Regions from separate parts of the Streptomyces sp. NPDC088124 genome, predicted to be linked through region 2. Evidence: riboswitches for the same ligand, from Rfam matches in the RefSeq annotation. Region 2 holds a riboswitch; each other region holds the start of a gene.
The links. Region 2 has a riboswitch for cobalamin ahead of AB0P17_RS08450 (cobalamin biosynthesis protein). Riboswitches for the same ligand answer to the same signal wherever they lie in the genome.
Positions count from the first base shown of each region.

Region 1: linked by a shared signal. The riboswitch ahead of AB0P17_RS34680 (CbtB-domain containing protein) and the one ahead of AB0P17_RS08450 (cobalamin biosynthesis protein) in region 2 are both predicted to bind cobalamin.
Region 3: linked by a shared signal. The riboswitch ahead of AB0P17_RS16015 (ABC transporter substrate-binding protein) and the one ahead of AB0P17_RS08450 (cobalamin biosynthesis protein) in region 2 are both predicted to bind cobalamin.

Region 1 is NZ_JBFBJB010000058.1:54,741-59,206, forward strand. It holds gene AB0P17_RS34660 (response regulator transcription factor) at 1-270, shown strand, start outside; gene AB0P17_RS34665 (HAMP domain-containing sensor histidine kinase) at 264-1,436, shown strand; gene AB0P17_RS34670 (GlsB/YeaQ/YmgE family stress response membrane protein) at 1,506-1,769, shown strand; gene AB0P17_RS34675 (histidine phosphatase family protein) at 1,807-2,460, opposite strand; cobalamin riboswitch at 2,492-2,639, shown strand; gene AB0P17_RS34680 (CbtB-domain containing protein) at 2,676-2,915, shown strand; gene AB0P17_RS34685 (CbtA family protein) at 2,946-3,788, shown strand; gene cbiE (precorrin-6y C5,15-methyltransferase (decarboxylating) subunit CbiE) at 3,953-4,466, shown strand, end outside.
Region 2 is NZ_JBFBJB010000007.1:213,445-217,910, reverse strand. It holds gene AB0P17_RS08465 (class II aldolase/adducin family protein) at 1-187, opposite strand, end outside; gene AB0P17_RS08460 (inorganic phosphate transporter) at 382-1,692, shown strand; gene AB0P17_RS08455 (hypothetical protein) at 1,721-1,984, shown strand; cobalamin riboswitch at 2,140-2,260, shown strand; gene AB0P17_RS08450 (cobalamin biosynthesis protein) at 2,297-3,313, shown strand; gene AB0P17_RS08445 (cobyric acid synthase) at 3,310-4,466, shown strand, end outside.
Region 3 is NZ_JBFBJB010000017.1:21,872-26,337, reverse strand. It holds gene AB0P17_RS16020 (iron chelate uptake ABC transporter family permease subunit) at 1-697, opposite strand, end outside; gene AB0P17_RS16015 (ABC transporter substrate-binding protein) at 802-1,881, opposite strand; cobalamin riboswitch at 1,949-2,131, opposite strand; gene AB0P17_RS16010 (response regulator transcription factor) at 2,219-2,887, shown strand; gene AB0P17_RS16005 (hypothetical protein) at 2,854-4,206, opposite strand; gene AB0P17_RS16000 (ATP-binding protein) at 4,199-4,466, opposite strand, start outside.

The sequences.
Region 1 (4,466 bases), on a different contig from region 2:
ACCGTCGCCTACGCCGTACGCCGGGCCGGGACGCCGATCGACCTGTCGCCGACCGAGTTCCGTCTGCTGCGCTACCTGATGCTCCACCGGGGCCGGATCCTCCCGCGCGCCCAACTCCTCGACCACGTCTGGTCGTACGACTTCAACGGCGACGACACCGTCGTCGCCACCTACATCAGCTATCTGCGCCGCAAGATCGATGTCCTCGGCCCGTCCCTGATCCACACCCGGCGCGGTGTCGGCTACGGCATCAGGGAGCCGGAGTGCTGAACCGCGGGGCGGTGAGCCGGCTGGTGCTGAACCGCCGCCTGGTGAGCCGCCTGCGGCGGTGGCCGGTACGCAGCCGGCTCAGCGGGGTCGTCACCGGGCTGTGCGCGCTCGCCATGGCCGCCACCGCCGCCGTCTGGCTGGGCAGCGGCGACCCCGCCGCGATCGTCGCCGTGGAACTGGTCGGGCTCGCGCTGGTGGCCCTCGTCACCACCGCCGTGGTCCGCTGCGAACTGCGCCCCCTGGAGGAGGCGGCGCGTACGGCGGACACGGTCGCGTCCGGGGACCTCGACCACCGGCTCGCCGTGGCCACCCAGGCCCCCGCCACCGAGGTCGGCCGGCTGGTGGACGCGCTGAACCGCATGCTGGACCAGGTCCAGGCCGCCCTCACCGCGCGTGAGACGTCCGAGGCGCGCATGCGCCAGTTCGTCGCGGACGCCTCGCACGAGCTGCGTACGCCCCTGCAGTCCCTGCGCGGTTACGCCGAGCTCTACCAGCACGGTGCGCTGCCCGACACGGCCGCGGTGGACGAGGCGGTGGACCGGATGCTCGCCGAGATTCTGCGCATGACGCGGCTGGTCGAGTCGATGCTCATGCTCGCCCGCTTCGACGACGAGGGCGAGGCGGCCGAGGCGGAACAGGAGCCCGTCGACCTCAGCCGGGTCGTCACGGAATCCTGCCGGGACGCCGCAGCCGTCGAACCGGCACGGCCCCGTACGGTCGACGTCCGGCCGGGGGTGACCGTACTGGGCGACGAGGCACATCTGCGCAGCCTGCTGGCCAACCTGCTGGGCAACATCCGTATGCACACACCGCCCGACGCCTCCTGCGCCGTCGAACTGCGCGCGGCGGACGGACACGCGACGCTCCGGGTCCGGGACGCCGGGCCCGGCATCCCGGAAGAGGCCGTCGCCCATGTCTTCGACCGCTTCTACCGGGCCGGCAAGGGGCGCGGCCGGGGCGGCGGGGGCGGCGGGGACAGGGGCGGGCACGGTGGGACCGGCCGGGGCAGCGGTCTCGGGCTGGCCATCGTGGCCGCCGTCGCGGAACTCCACCGGGCTCGCGTCCGTCTCGACAGCGCGCCCGGCCGCGGGACGCTCGTCGAAGTCACCTTCCCGGTCGCGCCGGGCGGCGGGACGGGCGGCGGGACGGGCGGCCCGCAGGACTGAACGGGGGCATGGCGGGCAGACGTTCGGTCAGTACCGCTTTCGACAGCAAGCGGGCGCAGAGGAGGGGACATGGAGATATCCGGCTTTGTCGCAGCCATTGTCGTCGGCATCGTCATCGGCGTGCTGGGACGGCTCGTGGTGCCGGGGCGGCAGCGCATCGGGGTGCTGCTGACCATCGGCGTCGGTATCGTCGCGGCGCTGGTCGGTACGTTCGTCGCGGCGGCGTTCGGCGTCGCGGACACCCGGGGCTTCGACTGGATCGAGCTGGCCATCCAGGTCGGTCTGGCGGCGGTGGGGGTGGCCGCGCTGGACCGCGCCAAGGGCCGCGGCTGACCACTGCTCCGTCCGTTGTCCTCGGCAGTTGTTTCCGTCAGTTGGCTCCGTCTTCGTCAGAGCCTTCGCCGGCGGCTTCGTCAGCGCCGGCGAGCGGACGGCCGCCGTGCAGGTTCCAGCGGCCGTCCCGCCCGGTGAACTCCGTGACGGTCAGCGGCCGTACGTCGAACCGCCAGAACGCGGAGGCCGGTGCCGAGAGCGCGTGCAGGGCGGCGGCGCGGACGATCTCCGGTTCGGCCACGGCGATCACGCGGGGGGTCTCGGGGTTCAGCGTTTCGAACCACCGGCCGACGCGGGCGTAGAGCGCGAGCAGCGTCTCCCCGCCGTGCGGTGCGGCCGACGGGTCGGCGAGCCACGCGCTCACCCGCGCCGGTTCCGCGGCCGCGACCTCGTCGAGGGTCCTGCCCTGCCAGCGCCCCATGTCCCACGGCGCGAGTTCCGGCACCGGCCGCGCGTCCAGGCCGAGCAGGCCGGCGGTCGTACGGCAGCGGGGCGAGGACGAGACGTACACGGCGGCGCCGCGCGGGAACTCCTCCCGTACGGCCTCGGCCTGTCGCACCCCGGCCGCGTCCACCGCCCGCGGCGCGACGCCGGGCCCGTCCTCGGGAAGGTCGCCGAAGCGGGCCGCGCGCAGGGCCGGGCCGATGGCGGGTGAGATGAGCTGCACGCGGATCGTCGCGCGGATCGTCATAACGAAAGGCCCCCTTGGCCCGTCCGCCGGTTCGCGGTACCTTCACGTCGTTATCCACGACGGCGAGACGGAAGTCCGGTGAGATTCCGGCACGGTCGCGCCACTGTATGCCGGTTCCGGCCGCGTGCCACGCGGCGGGGGAGCGGTGAGTCAGACCCGATGGCCGTCGTTCGAGCTCCATCAACGGGACGCGAGTTCCCTCAGGAGGATGTGCCATGGCTCAGTCCATCGCGCCTGCGAACACCGCTCTTTCGCCCACCTCTGCCACCGGCGCCGCCCCGGCCCCGCTTCCGCTGCGCGCCGTGCTGCCGTGGGCGGTCTTCGTCGGCACCCTGATGCTGGTGCTGCTCTACTTCGTCGGCGCCGAACAGGGCGCGACCTCGGTGATCTCCGGTGCCGGTGTGCACGAATGGGTGCACGACGGCCGTCATCTGCTCGGGTTCCCCTGCCACTGACCGCTGACGGAAACAGCGGAGATGACGCGCATGCATGCCTTCACCGTCAGAAACCTCCTGGTCCGCGGCATGGTCGCGGGCGTGCTGGCCGGACTTCTCGCGTTCGCGCTGGCCTACTTCGCGGGTGAGCCCTCCGTACGGGACTCCATCGCGCAGGAGGAGACCCGGTCCGCCCCGGCGCATCAGCACGGCGCCGCGGCGGACCCCGTACCCGTAGGGGAAGAGAGGGAGGGAGAGGAAGAGGAAGAGGAACTGGTCAGCAGGCCGGTCCAGTCGACGTTCGGGCTCGCCACCGGTGTGCTGGTGTACGGGGTGGCCCTTGGCGGCATCGCCTCGCTGGTCTTCGCGGTGAGCCTGGGCAGGATCGGCCGGTTCGGGCCGCGGGCGACCTCGGCGCTGGTCGCGGGGGCCGCCTTCACGACCGTCTACCTGGTGCCGTTCCTGAAGTATCCGGCGACGCCGCCCGCCGTGGGCAATCCGGACACGATCGGCAGGCGCACGACACTGTTCTTCCTGATGATCCTGCTCAGCGTGCTGCTGGCGGTCATCGCCGTCATCGCGGGGAGACGGCTGGCGCCGCGGCTCGGCAACTGGAACGCGTCGCTCGCCGCGGGCGCCGGTTATGCGGCCGTCGTCGCCGTCGCGTGTCTGGTGCTGCCCGCCAACGCGGACGCCGTCCCCGCGTCCTTCCCCGCGGCGCTGCTGTGGGAGTTCCGGCTCGCCTCGCTCGGGGTGCAGGCGCTGCTCTGGACGGCCTTCGGGCTGATCTTCGGGGAACTGGCGGAGCGGATGCTCCGGCCGCAGGCGGTGGCCGGAGCATCCGTCGCGCCGCCGGGGGCACCCGTCGGGGAGCCGCGGGCGGCCGGACAGTAGAGTGCGGGGTCGGTCTTCTCCCAGCTCAGAGGTGTACGGCAGTGAGCGTTCCGCCCCCTGGTCCCGCGCCGGCCTCTGATTCCGCGCCGTCCGCGTCGCCGACTCCTGATTCCGCGCCGTCCGCGTCGCCTGCCCCGTCCGCGTCGCCGGTCCCGAGTCCGCCGGTGACCGTGGTCGGGATCGGCGCGGACGGCTGGGCCGGGCTCTCCGGCGCGGCGCGGGAGGCCCTGCGCGGGGCGGACGTGGTCATCGGCGGGCCTCGGCAGCTCGGCCTGCTGCCGGCCGGGGAGTGCGCGGGCGAGCGGGTGGCGTGGCCGTCGCCGCTGCGCCCCGCCGTGCCCGGCCTGCTCGCCGCACACGCCGGGCGCCGGATCGCGGTGCTGGCCAGCGGGGACCCGATGTTCTACGGGATCGGGCGGGCGCTCGGCGAGGTCGTCGGCGCGGCGGCGCTGCGCGTGCTGCCGCATCCGTCGTCCGTCTCGTACGCCTGCGCCCGGCTCGGCTGGCCGGTGGAGGAGACGGAGGTCGTCACGCTCGTCGGCCGCCCCGCCGAACGCCTCACCGCCGCGCTGCACGACGGCCGCCGGGTGCTGGTGCTCAGCACCGGGGCCGGGACGCCCGAGGACGTGGCGGCGCTGCTCCGCGCGCGCGGCTACGGGCCGAGCCCGCTGCACGTAC
Region 2 (4,466 bases):
ACGGCACCCCACTGGGGGTGACCAGGACCAGTTCGCCGACGCGCACGGAGACATTGCCCGAGGTGCCGACGACCAGGCCCTCCGCGGCCGTTCTCCGGGCGGTGTCGACGAGCTCCGCCCAGGCCCGTTCCAGAGCCCCCCGCCCGGCCTCCGTCCCGCCCTCCGCCGTACCCCGCGCGCCCGCCATCTCGCCTCGCGCGTCCGCCAGTTCGCCGTGTTCGCCGGTCCCGTCATCCGTCATACGGCGATCCTGCCAGGCGCCGCCGTCAACCTCACGGGGCGAGACACCGCGAAGACCCGTCCAGTTCATCTTCCGTTCACCCTGACTCCCTACGTTCACCGAGGCCACCGACGTCGAACGATTGCCTGGGTCCTGGGTCAATGGAACACATCACACTGCTGCTCGCGATCGTGATCGTGACAGCGCTCGTGTTCGATTTCACGAACGGTTTCCACGACACCGCCAACGCGATGGCGACGACCATCTCGACCGGCGCTCTGAAGCCCAAGGTCGCGGTGGGCATGTCCGCGGTCCTGAATCTCGTCGGCGCGTTCCTGTCCGTGGAGGTCGCCAAGACGATCTCCGGCGGGCTCATCAACGAACAGGGCATCAGAACCGAAGTGATCTTCGCGGCGCTCGTCGGCGCCATCCTGTGGAATCTCTTCACCTGGCTGCTCGGACTCCCGTCCAGTTCCTCCCACGCACTCTTCGGCGGCCTGATCGGCGCGACCCTGATGTCCGTCGGCACCTCCGGCGTCAACGGCGGGGTCGTCATCACCAAGGTCCTGATCCCCGCACTCGCCGCCCCCGTCGTCGCCGGGCTCGCCGCCCTGCTCGCGACGAGGCTGACGTACCGGATCGGCCAGGCCGTCAACGACGGCGACGACCGGGTCACCGCCAAGGGTTACCGGGCCGGGCAGATCGCCTCCGCCGGGCTCGTCTCCCTCGCCCACGGCACCAACGACGCGCAGAAGACCATGGGCGTCATCACGCTCGCGCTGGTCACCGGCGGCGTTCTCGCCCCCGGCTCCAACCCGCCCCTGTGGGTCATCGTCTCCGCCGGGATCGCGATCGCGCTCGGCACGTACCTGGGCGGCTGGCGCATCATCCGCACCATGGGCACCGGCCTCACCGACCTCCAGCCGCAGCAGGGCTTCGCCGCCCAGACCAGCGCCGCGACGGTCATCCTGGCCTCCTCGCACCTGGGCTTCTCGCTCTCCACCACGCAGTCCTGCTCCGGCGCCGTGATGGGCGCGGGGCTCGGCCGCAAGGGCGGGGTGGTGCGCTGGTCCACGGCCACACGGATGTTCGTCGCCTGGGGGCTGACGCTCCCGGCCGCGGGTCTGGTCGCGGCCGGCGCCGAGTTCCTGACCGGCCAGGGCACCTGGGGCATCGTCGTCGTCGCGGTCCTGCTGATCGCGGGCTCCGCCGGGATCTGGCTCGCTTCGCGCCGCAAGCCCGTCGACCACACCAACGTCAACGCCGGGGCGGACGAAAGCACCGGAGCCGCCACCGGCGTCGCCACCGACGGCGGCTCGGGCCGGACCGGTGAGCCGGCCGGTGTGGTGACCGCCGCCGTCGCGGCCGTCACCCCGCCTCCCCCGGCGGGCGCCGCGGGCCAGGACCTCTCGGCCACCATCCCCGCCCCCGCGGACCAGACCGGCGAGCCCGCCCGCCGCGCCACGGTGTAATCCGCACCACCTCTCAGGAAGCGACCTCATGGACATCGACTGGGCAGCACTCGGCTCCGTCTTCGGCGTCAGCCTCGTGGCGACCGTCGCCCTCGTGGGCCTCTTCAGCCTGGGCGTCGTGGGCCTCGCCAAGCGGGGTTCCGCGCCCGCGCAGGGCCAGGCCGGGACCTCGGCCGCCGCCTCCACCCCCGCCACAGGACCGGCGCCCCTCACCGCCCGCGCCGGCGCCTACCTGTGCTTCGCGCTCTGCGCCGGAGCCGTCGCGTACGGGATCAGCCTCATCGTGGCCTGACGATCACGCACGCCACGCACGCCACACGCGCCACACGCGCCACGCACGCCCCCGCGGGAGCCCCGCATCGGCCGACCGGTCCGATGTGGGGCTCCGCACACTGTCCCGTCGCAGGTCAAGGATGAGTTGACGGGTCCTGCGCGGCGTGGTGGACTTCCGGGGCCATTGACGACGGCAGCAGAGGAAGCCGGTGCGAATCCGGCGCGGTCCCGCCACTGTCACTGTGAGCCTCGCCTCCAGGAGCCAGGAACTCTCGCCGTCGCATCACGTACGTCGAACCGGGGCGCGGACCCTGAGTGAGGACACTTCGCCATGCCTGGCTGCGGTTCTGCCGCCGCGCGCGGCGGCGGCCGGGCCGCCCCTGCCGCCGAGCGGGTCTTCGCGTACGGCGCCACCCTCGGACTCCTGGCCGACCGGCTGTTCGGCGATCCGCGCCGGGGACATCCGGTGGCCGCCTTCGGCCGGGCCGCGGAAGCGGTCGAGCGCGCGCTGTGGCGCGACCACCGCGGCCGGGGCGCGCTGCACACCGCGCTCTGCGCCGGAGCCGCTGCCGGGACCGCGGCACTGGCCGCGGCGGCGGTACGCGAGCGGCCCGCCGCCGCCGTGACGCTGACCGCCGCCGCGACCTGGGCCGTGGTGGGGGGCACCTCGCTGGGCCGGGAGGCACGGGCCGTCGGCGCGGCGCTCGCCGCCGGGGACCTCGAAGGGGCCCGCGGGCGGCTGCCGCATCTGTGCGGGCGTGACCCGTACTCCCTGGACGAGGGCCAGATCGCGCGCGCCGTCGTGGAGTCCGTCGCCGAGAACACCTCCGACGCCGTCGTCGGCGCCCTGGTGTGGGGCGCGCTCGCCGGGACGCCGGGGCTCGTGGGATTCCGCGCCGTGAACACGCTGGACGCGATGGTGGGTCACAAGAGCGCCCGTTACCGCCGGTTCGGCTGGGCGTCGGCCCGCCTCGACGACGTCGTGGGGTGGCCGGGGGCCCGGCTGACCGCCGCGCTGGCCGTCGCCGCGGGCCCGGACCGGCGCGGCGCGCTGCGGGCCCTGCGGCAGGACGCGCACCGCCATCCGAGCCCCAACGCGGGCCCGGTGGAGGCGTCGTTCGCCGGGGCGCTGGGCGTACGGCTCGGCGGGACCCTGGCGTACGGCGGGCGGGTGGAGCACCGGCCCGTCCTGAACGGCACGGGGCGCCCGGTCGGGGTCCCGGACATCGAGCGCGCCGTCCGGCTGGCCGGCCGGGTCAACGTGCTCGCGCTCGCGGCCTGTGTCACCGGCCGGGTCGTCTATGGCGCGGTGCGCGCAGCCGCCGCGCGCGACGGGAGGCGTGGATGAGCGGGAACGGTGGGGGCGCGGGGCTCGGCGGGGGGCTGCTGATCGCCGGGACGACCTCCGACGCGGGCAAGAGTGTCGTCACGGCGGGGATCTGCCGCTGGCTGGCGCGCCAGGGCGTGAAGGTCGCGCCGTTCAAGGGCCAGAACATGTCGCTGAACTCGTTCGTGACCCGTGAGGGGGCGGAGATCGGGCGCGCCCAGGCGATGCAGGCGCAGGCCGCGCGGGTGGAGCCGACCGCGCTGATGAACCCCGTCCTGCTCAAGCCGGGCAGCGACCGCAGCAGCCAGGTGGTGCTGATGGGGAAGCCCGTCGGCGAGCTGAGTGCCCGTGGCTACCACGGAGGTCGGCAGGAGGCACTGCTCGGGCCCGTTCTGGAGTGCCTGGCGGAGCTGCGGTCCACGTACGACGCCGTGATCTGCGAGGGCGCGGGCAGTCCGGCGGAGATCAATCTGCGCCGTACGGACATCGTGAACATGGGCATCGCGCGGGCCGCGCGGCTGCCGGTGGTCGTGGTCGGGGACATCGACCGGGGCGGGGTGTTCGCCTCCTTCTTCGGGACGACCGCGCTGCTGAGCCCCGAGGACCAGGCGCTGGTCGCGGGGTATCTCGTCAACAAGTTCCGGGGCGACGTGTCACTGCTGGAGCCGGGGCTCGACATGCTCCGCGGGCTGACCGGGCGGCCGACGCTCGGGGTGCTGCCCTTCCGGCACGGCCTGGGGATCGACGAGGAGGACGGGCTGCGGGTCTCGCTGCGCGGTGGCGCCCGCGAGTCGGTGGTGGCTCCCCCGTACGGCGAGGACGTGCTGCGGATCGCGGTCTGCGCCGTACCCCTCATGTCGAACTTCACCGATGTGGACGCGCTGGCGGCGGAGCCCGGGGTCGTGGTGCGGTTCGTGGACCGCCCCGAGGAGCTGGCCGACGCCGACCTGGTGATCGTGCCGGGCACGCGCGGCACGGTGCGGGCGCTGGCCTGGCTGCGGGAGCGCGGGCTCGCCGACGCGCTGGTCCTGCGGGCCGCCGAGGGCCGCCCCGTGCTGGGGATCTGCGGCGGCTACCAGATCCTCGGCGAGCGGATCGACGACGAGGTGGAGTCCCGGGCCGGGTCGGTGGCCGGGCTCGGACTGCTGCCCGTACGGGTCAGGTTCGACCGGGA
Region 3 (4,466 bases), on a different contig from region 2:
GGGCCACGGAGACACCGAGGTGCCCCGCGGCGTCCTGCCCGAAGGCGAACGCGTCGAGCGTGCGCGCGTACCCGCCGCACACCGCCAGCGCCACCAGCAGGACGGCGCCGCAGACCTGGACATCGGTCCAGCCCGCGCCGCTCAGCGAGCCGAGCAGCCAGAACAGCACCCCGCGGGTGGTCTCCGCGTCGGCGGCGGTCAGGACGACGAAGGAGGTGAGGGCGGAGAAGAGCTGCATCGCGGCCACCCCGGAGAGCACCACCCGGTCCGTCGTCCCGCCGAGCGTGTGGCTGAGCAGCAGCACCATCCCGAACGAGCAGAGCGCGCCGAGGAACGCCCCGCCCGAGACCGACAGCGCCCCTCCCCCGACCCCGAGCACGACCACCAGGACCGCGCCGGTGGACGCCCCCGAGGAGACGCCGAGGACGAAGGGGTCGGCGAGCGGATTCCGGAGCAGGGACTGCATGATCGCGCCGCACACCGCGAGCCCCGCGCCGCAGACGGCCGCCAGCAGGGTGCGCGGCAGCCGCAGGTTCCAGACGATGCCGTCGCGGATCGGGTTGAGACGCGGTTCGCCCCGGCCCAGGTGGGCGCCGACGACCGACCAGACGTCTCCGACGCGGAGGTCGGCGGGCCCGATGGTGATCGCCACGGCGACGGAGAGGGCGAGCGCGGCGAGGCCACAGGCCCACCCCACCGGGCTGACCCAGGCCGCGGCGCTCCGGACCTCGCGGGAGCCGCCGGGGTCCGGCGGCGCCGGGCTCCCCGCGGCGGGCGTCCGCGACGCCCGCTCCGCGGTGCTCACTTGGCGGGTGCGTACGCGCGCAGCGCCGCCGCCACCCGCTCGACGCCCTCCACGGTGCGGATGCTCGGGTTCATCGCCTGGCCGCTGAGGCGTACGTACCGCTGGTGCTTCACCGCGTCCATGGCCCTGGTGACCGGGTTGGCCTCCAGGAACTCGATCTTCTTCGCCGCCGACTCGGCCGTCTGCGCATCGCGCGTGAGGTCGCCGATGACGAGGAAGGCGGGGTCGCGGTCGGCGACCGTCTCCCAGTTGATCTGGGGCCACTCGTCGTGGGTGTCGTCGAAGACGTTCTCCGCGCCGACGGCCCGCGTGATGATGCCGGGCGCGCCGCAGCAGCCGCCCATGTAGGGGGCCTCGGAGTTGGCGAACCAGTACAGGACAGTGGTGCCCTTCGCCTTCTCCGTGTCGACCCCGGCGACCGCCCTCGCCATCCGGTCCCGCAGCCCCGCGACGAGCCGGTCACCGCGCTCCTCGACGCCGAACACCGTGGCCAGGTCGCGGATCTCGCCGTAGACGTCCTCCATCGCCAGCGGCGTCGCGCGGGATCCGTCGGTGTCGCCGGAGTTGTCCTTGGCGCAGTCGGACGGCGAGACGTACGCCGGTACGCCCACCTTCTCGAACTGCGCGCGCGTGGCCACGCCGCCCTTGCCCAGGGTGGACTCGAAGGAGGCGGCGACGAAGTCGGGCTCGGCGTCCAGGACCTTCTCGAAGGAGGGGCTGTTGTCGGCCAGCCGCTCGACCCCGGCGTTCTCCTTCTCCAGGCTCTTCGGCAGCGGGTCGGTCCAGGTGGCGGTGCCGGCCATGCGGTCGCCGAGGCCGAGGGAGAGCATGATCTCCGTGGTGCCCTGGTTGAGCGAGACGGCCCGCTCGGGCGGCGCGTCGATCCGTACCTCATGACCGCAGTTGGTGACGGTACGGGGATAGCCGACGGCCCGGTCGGAACCGGAACCGGATGCGGCCCCGGCCCGGGAAGCGGAATCAGCTCCGGAGTCCGAGCCGGTACCGCAGCCGGTGAGCAGCAGGGCGCCGGCGGCGAGGAAAGGAGTGGCACGGCGGGCGAGGCGTGCGATCGGCACGGAGTCGTTCCTCTGCGTCGAGGGCTCATGCGCGGAGCCCGGTCGTACGGTGCTCCCCCGCCACGGGACGCGGACGGAGGCCGCCAGCAGGTCTTCGGACTCGGGGTCACCCGGACGGAGGCGCCTTCCCGGACTGCCGTCCAGTGGCCGATGCCCCGCCCGTCGCCCTCACCGCTGCGCGTCAGCTCCGGATTCCCACCGGATTCCCTGACCCACGTACATGGGTTCGACTGGCCTCGGCAAGCTATCACAGGCGGTTTTCCGCCCCACACCAGCACTTTCCGGCGCTTTCCGCCCGCCGGCGATCGGGGCGAACGGGGGCGGCGGACAATGAGGCATGCCGGAAACCTCGCCCGTGAGTGTCGCTCTGATCGACGACCATCCCGTGGTCCTCGCGGGCATCGAGTCCTGGTACGCGGCGTCGGAGCGGCCCATCGCGGTGACCGCCAAGGGGCCCGACCTGTCGGTGGCGACGGCGGGGCCGGGACGGGACGCGGATGTGGTGGTGCTCGACCTCCAGCTCGGCCCGGGCAGGCCGGCGGGGCTGCCCGCCTACTCCGAACTGCGCCAACTCGTCGCGGGCGAACGGCAGGTGATCGTCTACACGATGCAGGACAGCCAGGAGACCGCGCTGACCTGCCTGGACCTGGGGGCGTTCACGTACCTCACCAAGGCCGAGGGCGAACGGCACCTCATGGCGGCGACGCTGGCGGCGGCCGACTGCCGCCCGTACACACCGCCCGCGCTGGCCGGGGCGTTCGGCAGCGACGCCCGGAAGGGGCGGCCCGCGCTGACGCCGCGCGAGGTGGAGGTGCTGCTGGAGTGGTTCCAGTCGGAGTCCAAGGCGATGGTCGGGGCGAGCCTGGGGCTCTCGGTCCGTACGGTGAACACGTATCTGGAGCGGGTGCGCATCAAGTACGCCAACGCGGGGCGGCCCGCGACGACCAAGGCGAACCTGGTCGCGCGGGCCATTCAGGACGGGCTGACGTCACTGGACGAGCTGTGACCCCGGTCGGCGGGCGCGGACACAGGCACGGGCACAGGCACAGATCCCGACGCGGATGACGACGCGGTGAGCGCGTCCTCGGGGGCGTCGGCCGGGGCATCGGCCGGGCCGTCGAGGGTGCACGACGCCTCCACCAGCAGCCGCCCCTCGCTTCGCACCGTGCGCACCCGTACCCCCGGCTCGGTCGGTTCGGGGATCTCCGTCGGCGCCGTCGCCGGGCAGTCGGTCACGACGCTCACCCGCACCAGGCCGCCGCCGCGCACGACCGTGGCGCGGGCGTCGCGCTCGGCGGTCGCGAGCGCGGCCAGCACCGGCTCGGTGAGCGCGCGGCGCAGCCGCCGGTCGACCGGGGCGCAGGCCCCGCGTACCGCGAGCTGTACGTCGACGCCGTGGCGTTCGGCGACGTCCATACCGGCGCGCAGTTCGTGGAGCAGCGGATCGTGCGCGTGGTCGCGTTCCGCGAAGAGCCGTCTGAGCCGGGCGGCCTCGACGGCGGAGCGGCGCCGGGCGCCCTCGTCCCCCGGGTCGAGCGAGCCATCGGCGAGCCCGGTCAGCAACGGCATGACGGAACGGTCCAGTTCGGCGTAGCGGGCCCGCTGGTCGGCGTGGACCTGCGCGGCGACGGCGGCCTCCGTACGGACCCGCTCCTGCTCGCGCGCCGTGGCGCTCGCGGCGGCGGCGCAGTCACCGAGCGAGCGGGCGAGCATCGCGGCGGCGACCTGGAAGGTGCAGATGGCCAGGGCGCTGACGGCCATCCCGGAGGCGGCCTGCCGGGTCGGCACCCCCGCGAGCAGCAACTGCGCCAGCGTGAGGACGAGATGGCCGCCGATGAAGACGAGCGTCGGCCGCAGCCCGGCGTCGAAGAGCAGCAGCACCCCGAACCAGCCGATCTCCAGGAACGTCCAGTGCGGGGTCCCCAGGAAGTCCGCCACGGGCAGCCGGCTGGTGGAGACGGCCGACGCCACGAGGGCGCAGGTCAGGCCGAGCACCACCCACGGGCGCGGCCGGCCGCGCCCGTCGGCGCCGAGCAGCGCGTCCGCCATGATGAGGAGGGTCAGCAGGGTGAACGCGGAGAGCTGGACCCAGGGCTGGTCGTAATCGCGCAGACTGGCGAGGAGGGCGGGCAGCGCCAGCCCGAGGTGCACGGCGGTGAGGATGAACAGCCCGGCCACGCGCAGCCCGGCGCGCATGTCCCGGGCGATCCGGTCGGTCAGCGGATCGGCGGCCGGGATGTCCGCCCGGACGTCGGCCGGGACGTCGCCCGGGACGTCGGCCGCATCCACAGCGCCCGGGATATCCGCCTCCGTCTGGTCAGGCACGGGGCCACTCCAGCCGTACGGTCGTGCCCTCGCCGGGGCGGGAGACGATCACGGCCCGGCCGCCCGCCGACTCCATCCGCTCGACGATCGAGCGGGCCAGCCCCCGGCGGTGGGCCGGCACGCGCGCCGGGTCGAACCCTCCACCCTCGTCGCGGACCACGAGCGCGACGGCGCCGGTGCCGGTGCCGGTGCCGGTGGCCCGGGTCGCCGTCACCGTCGCGGCGCGGACGCCCGCGTGCCGCTCCACATTGCGCAGGGCC